One region of the Rhodococcus ruber genome, then DNA from elsewhere that is predicted to be linked to it. Evidence: predicted binding sites of a transcription regulator. Region 1 holds the regulator's gene; the other holds the start of a gene.

Evidence for each region. Region 1 encodes LexA, which represses DNA repair genes until DNA is damaged. Its sites were predicted from a motif close to CGAACANNTGTTCG; they were not measured.
Region 2: the regulator LexA is predicted to act here: its motif matches at 2,174-2,187, upstream of F1734_RS24760 (CoA transferase subunit A).

What each region holds. Positions count from the first base shown of each region.
Region 1 covers NZ_CP044211.1:2,661,795-2,666,720, reverse strand. Annotated here, with positions in the region: gene hrpA (ATP-dependent RNA helicase HrpA) at 1-209, shown strand, start outside; gene nrdR (transcriptional regulator NrdR) at 234-707, opposite strand; gene F1734_RS12490 (LysM peptidoglycan-binding domain-containing protein) at 900-1,493, opposite strand; gene lexA (transcriptional repressor LexA) at 1,770-2,483, shown strand; gene F1734_RS12480 (acyl-CoA dehydrogenase family protein) at 2,557-3,699, opposite strand; gene F1734_RS12475 (uracil-xanthine permease family protein) at 3,780-4,926, opposite strand, start outside.
Region 2 covers NZ_CP044211.1:5,395,280-5,400,205, reverse strand. Annotated here, with positions in the region: gene F1734_RS24775 (lyase family protein) at 1-773, opposite strand, end outside; gene pcaG (protocatechuate 3,4-dioxygenase subunit alpha) at 787-1,383, opposite strand; gene pcaH (protocatechuate 3,4-dioxygenase subunit beta) at 1,376-2,095, opposite strand; gene F1734_RS24760 (CoA transferase subunit A) at 2,265-3,011, shown strand; gene F1734_RS24755 (CoA transferase subunit B) at 3,008-3,661, shown strand; gene F1734_RS24750 (carboxymuconolactone decarboxylase family protein) at 3,711-4,322, opposite strand; gene F1734_RS24745 (MarR family winged helix-turn-helix transcriptional regulator) at 4,386-4,853, shown strand.

The DNA.
Region 1 (4,926 bases):
GGCAAGGCATGGACGTGCTGGACCGGGTCTACGCCGAGTACGACCGCCTGCTCGCACGGCTGCCGCAGGAGCGGGCCACCGCCGCCGAGGTGGTGGCGATCTCGTGGATGATCGAGGAGCTACGGGTCAGCCTGTTCGCCCAGCATCTCGGAACCCGTGGGCCGATCTCGGAGCAGCGGATCCTCAAGGCCGTCGCGGCGATTCGCTGAGCGGCGACGCGTCCCGCCGGGCGCTCAGTTCTCGGATCCGGTCTCGCGCCGGTGCTGGTGCTCGCGCAGCTCCTTGATCTCGCGTTCGAAATCCTCTGCGGAGCTGAAGGACCGGTAGACGGACGCGAACCGCAGGTACGCCACCTCGTCCAGGTCGCGCAGGGGTCCGAGGATGGCCAGACCGACCTCGTTGCTCGGAATCTCCGGGGACCCCTTGGCCCGCACCGCGTCCTCGACCTGCTGGGCGAGGAGGTTGAGGGCATCGTTGTCGACGTCGCGTCCCTGACAGGCGCGAGCTACGCCGCGCACCACCTTCTCCCGGCTGAACGGTTCGGTGACGCCGCTGCGTTTGACGACCGACAGCACCGCCGTCTCGACCGTGGTGAACCGTCTTCCGCACTGGGGGCATGCCCTCCGGCGCCGGATCGCGGCCCCCTCGTCGGCTTCACGGGAATCGACGACGCGGGAATCGGGGTGCCGGCAATACGGGCAGTACATGTCGATTCCTTCGTCGTAGCCGTGCTGGCCGCGACGTCGGCGTCGAACCGATGCCGTCCTCCCGAGACCGGACCCACCGGCAGGCGAATCGCTCTCGGCGCGACCACACGAGGTGGTGTCACTGACAAGAGTCGACAATACCTGCATACCCGGGTCGTCGGCCGAACCCGGTGCCTGCCCGCCCATGCCTGTTCACCGCGGCGCGGAGGCCGGAACGAGCAGGGTCTGGCCGGTGCGGAGGCGACCGTCCGGCATGGCATTGAGGTCGAGGATCCGCTCGATCGCCTCGGACCGGGACAGACCCGGAGCCACCCGGGCCGCGACGTCGCCGAGCGATTCGCCCGCCTGCACGACGGTGACGTCGGTGCGTGCGGCGCCGGCCGCGACCTGACTGGTGCGCAGGTGCGCGATGCCGAGCAGTCCCGCAGTCACGAGCGCGGTCAGCAGCGCCGTCGCCAGTATCGTGCCCGGGCGGGTGTGTGCGACCTCGGCCGGCCGGTGCGGGACGCGTGAGACCCGGACCGGAGCGCGCCGGTAGTCCACGATCCCCCCGTCCGGACGGACGGGAAGCCGGCGGGCGGGCGCCTCGTGGGGGCGCCGCACGAGATGCGTCGTCCCTGCCCGGCGTACCCGGTCCTCGGTGTCCTGCGGCCCGGTGTCCTGCGGCCCGGTGTCGTGCGGCCCGGTGTCGTGCGGCCCGGTGTCGTGCGGCCCGGTGTCGTGCGGCCCGGTGTCGTCGAACTGCCGGTGGTTCCGTTCGGTTCGGCGCACTGCTGATGTCCTCATCGAGGCCTCCGTGTCACTCGCCCGCGGGACGGTGCCCGCGACGTGTCGCTCGTCCGCGGGACAGGACCCGCAGCGGAACTTCGGTCATCGCTCGATCGACGGCCGTTCGATCACCTGTTCGAAGGAACGTATGTTCGATATGTACCACGTCGCTCCGACAAAGTCAGCACAACGGGCGGAAAACGTCGAACAGATGTTTGATAACCGGGCCGCGGAGAGCTAGATTCGATCCATCACATCCAGCACATCCGACACACGACGCACGGAGGTCACGACATGACGGACGGCCATCCCCCGGCGGGGCGGAGCCGGACGACCACCGCGGATCCGGCCGTCGGCCTCACGGAACGCCAGCGCCGCGTCCTCGAGGTGATCCGCGAATCGGTCACCCAGCGCGGCTACCCTCCGAGCATCCGCGAGATCGGCGACGCAGTGGGCCTCAACTCCACCTCGTCGGTGGCGCACCAGTTGCGGACCCTCGAGCGCAAGGGTTTCCTCCGGCGCGATCCGAACCGTCCCCGCGCGGTGGACGTGCGCGGGCTCGAGGATTCGCAGCCGCCGGCGCCGCAGGCGCAGCCGGTGGACGGGGTCGATGTCGCCGCCGAGTCGGCCACGGCGGCTGCCATGGTCCCCGTGCTGGGCAGGATCGCCGCGGGCGGGCCGATCCTGGCGGAGGAGTCCGTCGAGGACGTGTTCCCGCTCCCGAGAGAACTGGTGGGTCAGGGTTCGCTGTTCCTGCTCAAGGTGGTCGGCGAGTCGATGGTCGACGCGGCCATCTGCGACGGCGACTGGGTCGTGGTGCGCCAGCAGAACGTCGCGGACAACGGGGACATCGTCGCCGCGATGCTCGACGGTGAAGCGACCGTGAAGACGTTCAAGCGCGTACACAACGACGTGTGGCTGATGCCGCACAACCCGATGTTCGAACCGATCCCGGGCAACGACGCGGTGATTCTCGGCAAGGTCGTGACCGTGATCCGCAAGATCTGACCTCGCCACTTCCGCCGAACGTGCACGGGCGGCGCCGCGATCCGCGGCGCCGCCCTGCTCGTTCCGGGTGGGATCAGAGATTCAGGCCGCGGCCGATGATGTCCTTCATGATTTCGTTCGTCCCGCCGTAGATCTTCTGCACGCGGGCGTCGAGATACGCCTTCGCGACCGGGTATTCACGCATGTAGCCGTATCCGCCGTGCAGCTGCAGGCACCGATCGATCAGCTCGACCTGCTTGTCGGTGGTCCAGAACTTGGCCATCGCCGCCTCCTGCACGCTCAGGGTGCCGGCATTGAGCTGCTCGATGCACTTGTCCACGAACACGCGTGCAAGGGTGGTCTCGGTGGCCAGCTCGGCCAGCTCGAAACGGGTGTTCTGGAAGCTGCCGATCGACTTGCCGAATGCCTTGCGGTCCCGGCAGTACTGCATCGTGTCCTCGAGCACGGCTTCCATCGCCGCCGCCGCCACCACCGCGATCGACAGACGTTCCTGCGGCAGGTTCTGCATCAGGTAGATGAAGCCCATGCCCTCCTCACCGAGGAGATTGGCGGCAGGCACCCGCACGTCGGTGAAGTGCAGTTCGGCGGTGTCCTGCGCCGCGAGGCCGATCTTGTCGAGGTTGCGGCCCCGCTCGAAGCCCGCCATCCCGCGCTCGACGACGAGGAGCGAGAAGCCCTGCGCGCCCTTCTCCGGGTCGGTGCAGGCGACGACGATCACCAGGTCCGCGTTGATGCCGTTGGTGATGAAGGTCTTGGAACCGTTGAGGATCCACTCGTCGCCGTCGCGCACCGCGCGGGTCTTGATGCCCTGCAGGTCGCTGCCCGTACCGGGCTCGGTCATCGCGATCGCAGTGATGATCTCGCCGGAACAGAATCCCGGCAGCCAGCGCTGCTTCTGCTCCTCGTTCGCCAGCTTCAGCAGGTATGGGGCCACGACGTCGTTGTGCAGCATGAAACCGATGCCGCTGAACCCTCCGCGGGTGGTTTCCTCGGTGACGATCGTGTTGTAGCGGAAGTCCTCGACACCGCCGCCGCCGTACTCCTCGGGCACGGCCATGCCCAGGAAACCCTGCGCGCCGGCCTTCTTCCAGATCTCGCGGTCGACGATCTTGTCCTGCTCCCACTGCTCGTGGAAGGGAGCCACCTCCTGCTCGAGGAACTTCCGGTACGACTCCCGGAAGAGTTCGTGCTCGGGCTCGAAGAGGGTGCGTTCCATGTGCGCTCCTGTATCCGATGACGTACGTCACGCTCACGGTAGACATCGGAAGGCCCGTCTGACGCTGACAGGAACGAGCGTTATTTGTGACCGGACACGCCGGGCGCTCGACGGCGCAGGTCCGCCGCGCGGCGCAGGAGCGGGTAGGCGATCAGGATGCCGATCGAACCCCACGCGATGCCGCCGAGCTCGACGGAGCCCACGGTGAGGGTGAGGTCGCCGATCCCGGCCACCAGCGCGGCGGCGGCCACCATGAGGTTGACCGGATCGGTGAAGTCGACCTTCGCCTCCATCCAGATCCGCACGCCGAGAATGCCGATCAGGCCGTACAGGACCAGGGTGGCGCCGCCGAGCACCCCGTCGGGGACGGTGAAGACGAGGGCCCCGAACTTCGGCGAGAAGGCGAGGACCACGGCGGTCGCGGCAGCCACCCAGTACGCCGCGGTCGAGTACACCCGCGTCGCGGCCATCACGCCGATGTTCTCCGCGTAGGTGGTGGTGCCCGAGCCGCCGCCGACCCCGGCGAGCGTCGTGGCCAGGCCGTCGGCGAGCAGCGCGTCGCCCGCGACGTCGTCGAGGTTGCGGCCGGTCATCGCCGCCACGGCCTTGACGTGGCCGACGTTCTCGGCGACGAGAACCACCACGACGGGCAGCGCCAGCAGCACCACGGAGAGCTCGAACGCCGGGGCGCGCAGTTCGGGCAGGCCGAACCATGCGGCGTCACGCAGGGCCGTGACGCGTTCCTCGGCGAGTCCGCCGGTGACGGCGGCGAATACCCAGCCGACGACGACGCCGACGAGAATGCCGAGACGGCCGACGAGTCCGGGGCCCAACACGGTGACGAGCAGGATGGCGGTCAGCGTGATCGCCGCGACGAGCGGCTGGGCTTCGAAGGACCCGACCGCGACCGGCGCGAGATTCAACCCGATGAGCGCGACGATCGCGCCGGTCACCACGGGGGGCATCAGTGCGTCGACGACGCGGGATCCCAGCGCCCTGACGACGAGTCCGACGAGGACGAGGGCGAGGCCCACGGCGACGATGCCGCCGAGCTGGGCGGCGGGGCCCTCCGCGGCCGAGGCCGTCAGCGGTGCGATGAACGCGAACGACGAGCCGAGGTAGCTCGGTACCCGGCCGCGGGTGATCAGCAGAAACAGGGCGGTGCCGACGCCGGAGAAGAGCAGCGTCGTGGTGACCGGGAAGCCGGTGATCGTCGGCACGAGCAGC
Region 2 (4,926 bases), 2.7 Mb from region 1:
GTGGCGGGTTTGGCGACAGCACCGGCGGCGACGCCGAGCGCCGTCGCGAGCCGGGTGACCGGGGTGCGGGCGGTGTGCCACGGCACGAGGGGCCGGGCGAGGCCGAGCAGGTCGGCGAGGGTGTCCGCGAACGCGAGTCCGTCGGGGTGCACGGCCGCGAGAGTTCCTGCTGCTCCGCCGTATTGGGCCGGCAGATCGCCGAGGGCGCGGTCCAGTTCGGAGGTGGCGTCGTCGAGTGCGACGAGCCACGTCGCGGCGAGGGCGCCGAACGTGGTGGGCAGCGCCTGCTGGCCGAGGGTGCGGGCGACCGTCGGGGTGTCACGGTGCCGGCGGGCCAGGTGCGCCGCGGCGTCGGCGGCGTCGCGCAGCTCGGCGACGACGCGCCGGCCGGCCTCGCGGGCGAGCAGCATCAGCGCGGAGTCGAGGACGTCCTGGCTGGTGGCCCCGACGTGCACCGCGGCGGCGGGGGCGTCCGCGCGCGCCCGCAGGATCTTCACCAGCGGGATCACCGGATTGCCCCCGGCCGCCGAGAGCCGGCCCAGTTCGGCCGGGTCCAGGTCGCGGCCGAGGTCGTCGGCCGCGGCGGCGACGGCGACGACCTCGGCGGGGGTCGCCCGACCGTGCTTCTCGGCGGCGCGGGTGATCGCCACCTCCACCTCGAGCAGGGCGGTGATCCACGCGCGGTCGGACAGCAGCGGCGCGAGGTCGGCGGCGCCGAACACGGGGTCGAAGAGGGCACCGCGGGTGGGGTCGGACTGCGCCGGCACGGTCAAGACACGCTCCCGTCTAGATCGCGAAGAACGGCGTCTCCACACCGTTCGGATCGAGGTCCTGAACGTACACGGTCCAGACGTACCCGTCGTCGGACTTCTCGGCGATCAGCTTGCGCCGCTGCGTTTCCGGCAGCGCGGCGAGCACCGGGTCGGTCGCGTGCGCGGCGAGATCCTCCGGGAAGTACAGGCGGGTGCAGAGACGATCGAGCATGCCGCGGGCGAAGATCCCGACGTTCAGGTGCGGCGCCTCGTCGGCGTCCGTGTCGGACTCGTGGGCGCCGGGCTTGATCGTGTAGACGGTGGCGGTGCCGGTCTCGTCGGCGGCGCTGCGGGCGAAGCCGCGGAAACCGTCGGTGCCGAACCGGCCGTCGGCGTCGGCCTGCCAGGTCTCGACCATCGCGTCGGCGATCGGCGTACGGTCACCGTCGATCACGGTGATCCGCACGGTGATCCGGCCGGGCGTGTCGGCGGGGACGACGTTCTCACCGTCGGCGCCCCAGTCGAGGCCGATCTTCCAGTACGGGCCGACGGTCTGCGACGGCGTGGGGCCGAAGGTGGCCGTGCTCTGGTCGCCGGGGGTGACGGGGTAACGAGGAGCGAACTCACTCATCGTCGTCCTCCTCGTTCTCGAAGGGGGTGGCCTCGCGGCCGCGCAGGACGATGTCGAAACGGAATCCGAGGGCCCAGTTGTCGACGGTGGCGTCGTAGTCGAAGACGCTGACCATGCGGTGCCGTGCCTCGGCGGGCACCGAGTTGTAGATCGGGTCCTGGAAGAACATCGGGTCGTCGGGGAAGTACATCTGGGTGACGAGCCGCTGGGTGAACGCCGTGCCGAACAGCGAGAAGTGGATGTGGGCGGGGCGCCACGCGTTGTGGTGGTTGCGCCACGGGTAGGCGCCGGGCTTGATCGTGGTGAACCGGTAGTTGCCCTGGGCGTCGGTGACGCACCGGCCGACGCCGTCGAAGTGCGGGTCGAGCGGGGCGGGCCAGTTGTCGTTCACGTGCCGGTACCGGCCGGCGGCGTTGGCCTGCCACACCTCGAGCAGCGTGTGCGGGACGGGCTTGCCGTCGCTGTCGAGCACCCGGCCGTGCACGATGATGCGCTGCCCGGCGGCCTCGCCGCCGTGGGCGAGGGTCAGGTCGGCGTCGCCCTCCTGCACGCGGTCCTCGCCGAAGACGGGTCCGGTGAGTTCGCCGAGGCGCTGCGGGATCAGCGTCAGCGGCTGGGCCGGGCGGCGCAGCGCGGTGGTCCGGTAGTCGGGGAAGTCCAGCGGCGGGTGTGCGCCGTCGGGGCGCGCAAAGCGGGGCGGCAGATGAAGCATGAGACCTCGGTGTTCGGCGCGTGTTCGCGATATGGACGGAGGGACGCTATGCGTACAAGGCTAGTGGGTCACCCGGCACGAATCAATATTCGAAACTGAAACAGTATCGAAATGGTTCGCATGACGGACGAGGGTTCACATTACGTACGACTGGCGCTATCGTAAGGGCATGGACAAAGTCGTTGCCACCGCCGCCGAGGCCGTAGCCGACATCCCGAACGGCGTCACCATCGCCGTGGGCGGATTCGGCCTGGTCGGCGTCCCGGAAATCCTCATCAACGCGCTGCTCGACCAGGGCGCCACCGACCTCGAGACGGTCAGCAACAACTGCGGCACCGACGGCTTCGGCCTCGGCGTACTGCTGGAGAAGGGGCGCATCCGACGCACCATCTCCTCCTACGTCGGCTCCAACAAGGAGTTCGCCCGCCAGTACCTCTCCGGCGAGCTCGAGGTGGAACTGACCCCGCAGGGCACCCTCGCCGAGCGGCTGCGCGCCGGCGGCGCGGGCATCCCCGCGTTCTTCACCCCGGCCGGCGTGGGCACCCAGGTCGAGGAGGGCGGGCTTCCGCTGCGCTACGACGGCAACGGCGGCATCGCGGTCGCGTCGCCCCCGAAGGAGGTCCGCGAGTTCGACGGCGAGACCTACGTCATGGAGCGCGGAATCGTCGCCGACTACGCCCTGGTGCACGCCTGGAAGGGCGACCGGCACGGCAACCTCGTCTATCGCGCGAGCGCCCGCAACTTCAACCCGCCCGCCGCCACGTCGGGCCGCATCACCATCGCGCAGGTCGAGCACCTCGTCGAACCGGGCGAGCTCGACCCCAACGAGATCCACACCCCCGGCATCCACGTCCAGCGCGTCGTGCCCGTCGGACCTGTCACTGTCGGCATCGAGAATCGGACGGTTCGTTCATGACCCAGACCGCCACCACCGTGAAGAAGCTGACCCGCGAGCAGATGGCCGCGCGTGTGGCCCGGGAACTCTCGGACGGGCAGTACGTCAACCTCGGCATCGGCATGCCGACCCTGGTGCCCAACTACCTCGATCCGGGCGTCGAGGTCATCCTGCACTCGGAGAACGGCGTGCTCGGCGTCGGCCCGTACCCGACCGAGGACGAACTCGATCCCGAACTGATCAACGCCGGTAAGGAAACCATCACCACCATTGCGGGTGCGTCGTTCTTCGATTCGGCGCAGTCGTTCGGGATGATCCGCGGCGGCCAGATCGACGTCGCCGTCCTGGGCGCGATGCAGGTCTCCGCGAAGGGCGACATCGCCAACTGGATGATCCCCGGCGCGATGGTCAAGGGCATGGGCGGCGCGATGGACCTCGTCCACGGTGCCAAGCGCGTCATCGTGATGATGGAACACGTCACGAAGAAGGGTGAACCGAAGATCTTCGACGAGTGCACCCTGCCGCTGACCGGCAAGCGCTGCGTCCAGCGGATCATCACCGACATGGCCGTCATCGACGTCACCGACGAGGGCCTGAAGCTCGTCGAGACCGCGCCCGGCGTGAGCGTCGACGACGTCGTCGCCGCGACGGCCGCGACCCTTCTCGTCTGATCTCACCGTCTCCGAAAGGCTCACGGGCCGAACACTTACGGGCCGAATGTCACACCGCGTCGATCTGACCGACCGAATGTGACATTCGGCCCGTCGGCGTCGGAGCCGGTGCGGGGTGCCACGCGAACGAAGCGAGCGGCGGGTCCAGTTCGGCACCGGTGAGGCGGTTGGCGAGCGTCGAGAGGGTGAAGGTGCCGACGCCGAGGACGACGTCGAGTGCATGGCGGGTGGTGAAGCCGGCGGCGGTGAACGCGGCCCACCGGTCGGCCGGGACCGCGCCCGCCGAGTCGAGCACGGCGACGGTGAATGTCCGCAGGGCCTCGAGTCGGGGATCGGTGAGCGGTCGGCCGGCCCGCAGGGCGTCGACGAGGTTGCCCGGCGCACCCATCCGCGTCAGCACGGCGGTGTGCAGTGCGACGCAGACGTGGCATTCGTTGCGCGTGGCGATCGTCAGCACGAGCACCTCGCGTTCGAGTTCGTCGAGGCTGCTGCGCTCGAACAGCGCACCGGCGCGGGTGAAGGCGGACAACAGTTCGGGGGATTCCGCCATGAGCGCCACGGCTGCCGGCACGTAGCCGAACTTCTGCCGGATCGCTTCCATGGTGGCCCGCGACGCCGGGGGTGCAGTCTCGGGTCGATGGTGGAGGAATGCTGTGGACACGGGACGGCCTCCGATAAGATAGACAATGTGGTTGACGAAATAGTAAACCGAGTTGTCGAAAATGTGCAAGACCCGACCCCGGGCTACGAGCTGCCCCTGCTCCTGTTCGCCGGATTCCGCTCGCTCGTCGACGCGCTGCATCGCCGGCTGGCCGAGGAGGGTCACCCGGACGTGCGTCCGGCCCACGGGTTCGCGATGCAGGCCGTCGGAGCGACCGGCGCGTCGGCGAGCGAGATCGGACGCCGCCTCGGCGTCTCCAAGCAGGCCGCCGGCAAGACCGTCGACCGGCTCGAGCGTCTCGGTTACGTTCGGCGCGAGCCGGATCCGTCGGACGCGCGGGCGCGGATCGTCGTGCTCACCGACCGGGGCCTCGACTGCCTGCGGCGGTCGGCGGTGATCTTCGACGACCTGCGGGCGGAGTGGGGGCGGACGCTCGGTGCGGACCGGCTCGAGCGCCTCGAGGTCGACCTGCGCGCCGTCACGCACGGTCAGGACGTCCGGCTCGACGCGCAGGCGTGGTTCGACCGGTAGCCGGGGCGGCTGGGGGATCTGGACAACTCGGTTAACAGCGATTAACTTCGAGACTCGTTGCCGACGGACCAGG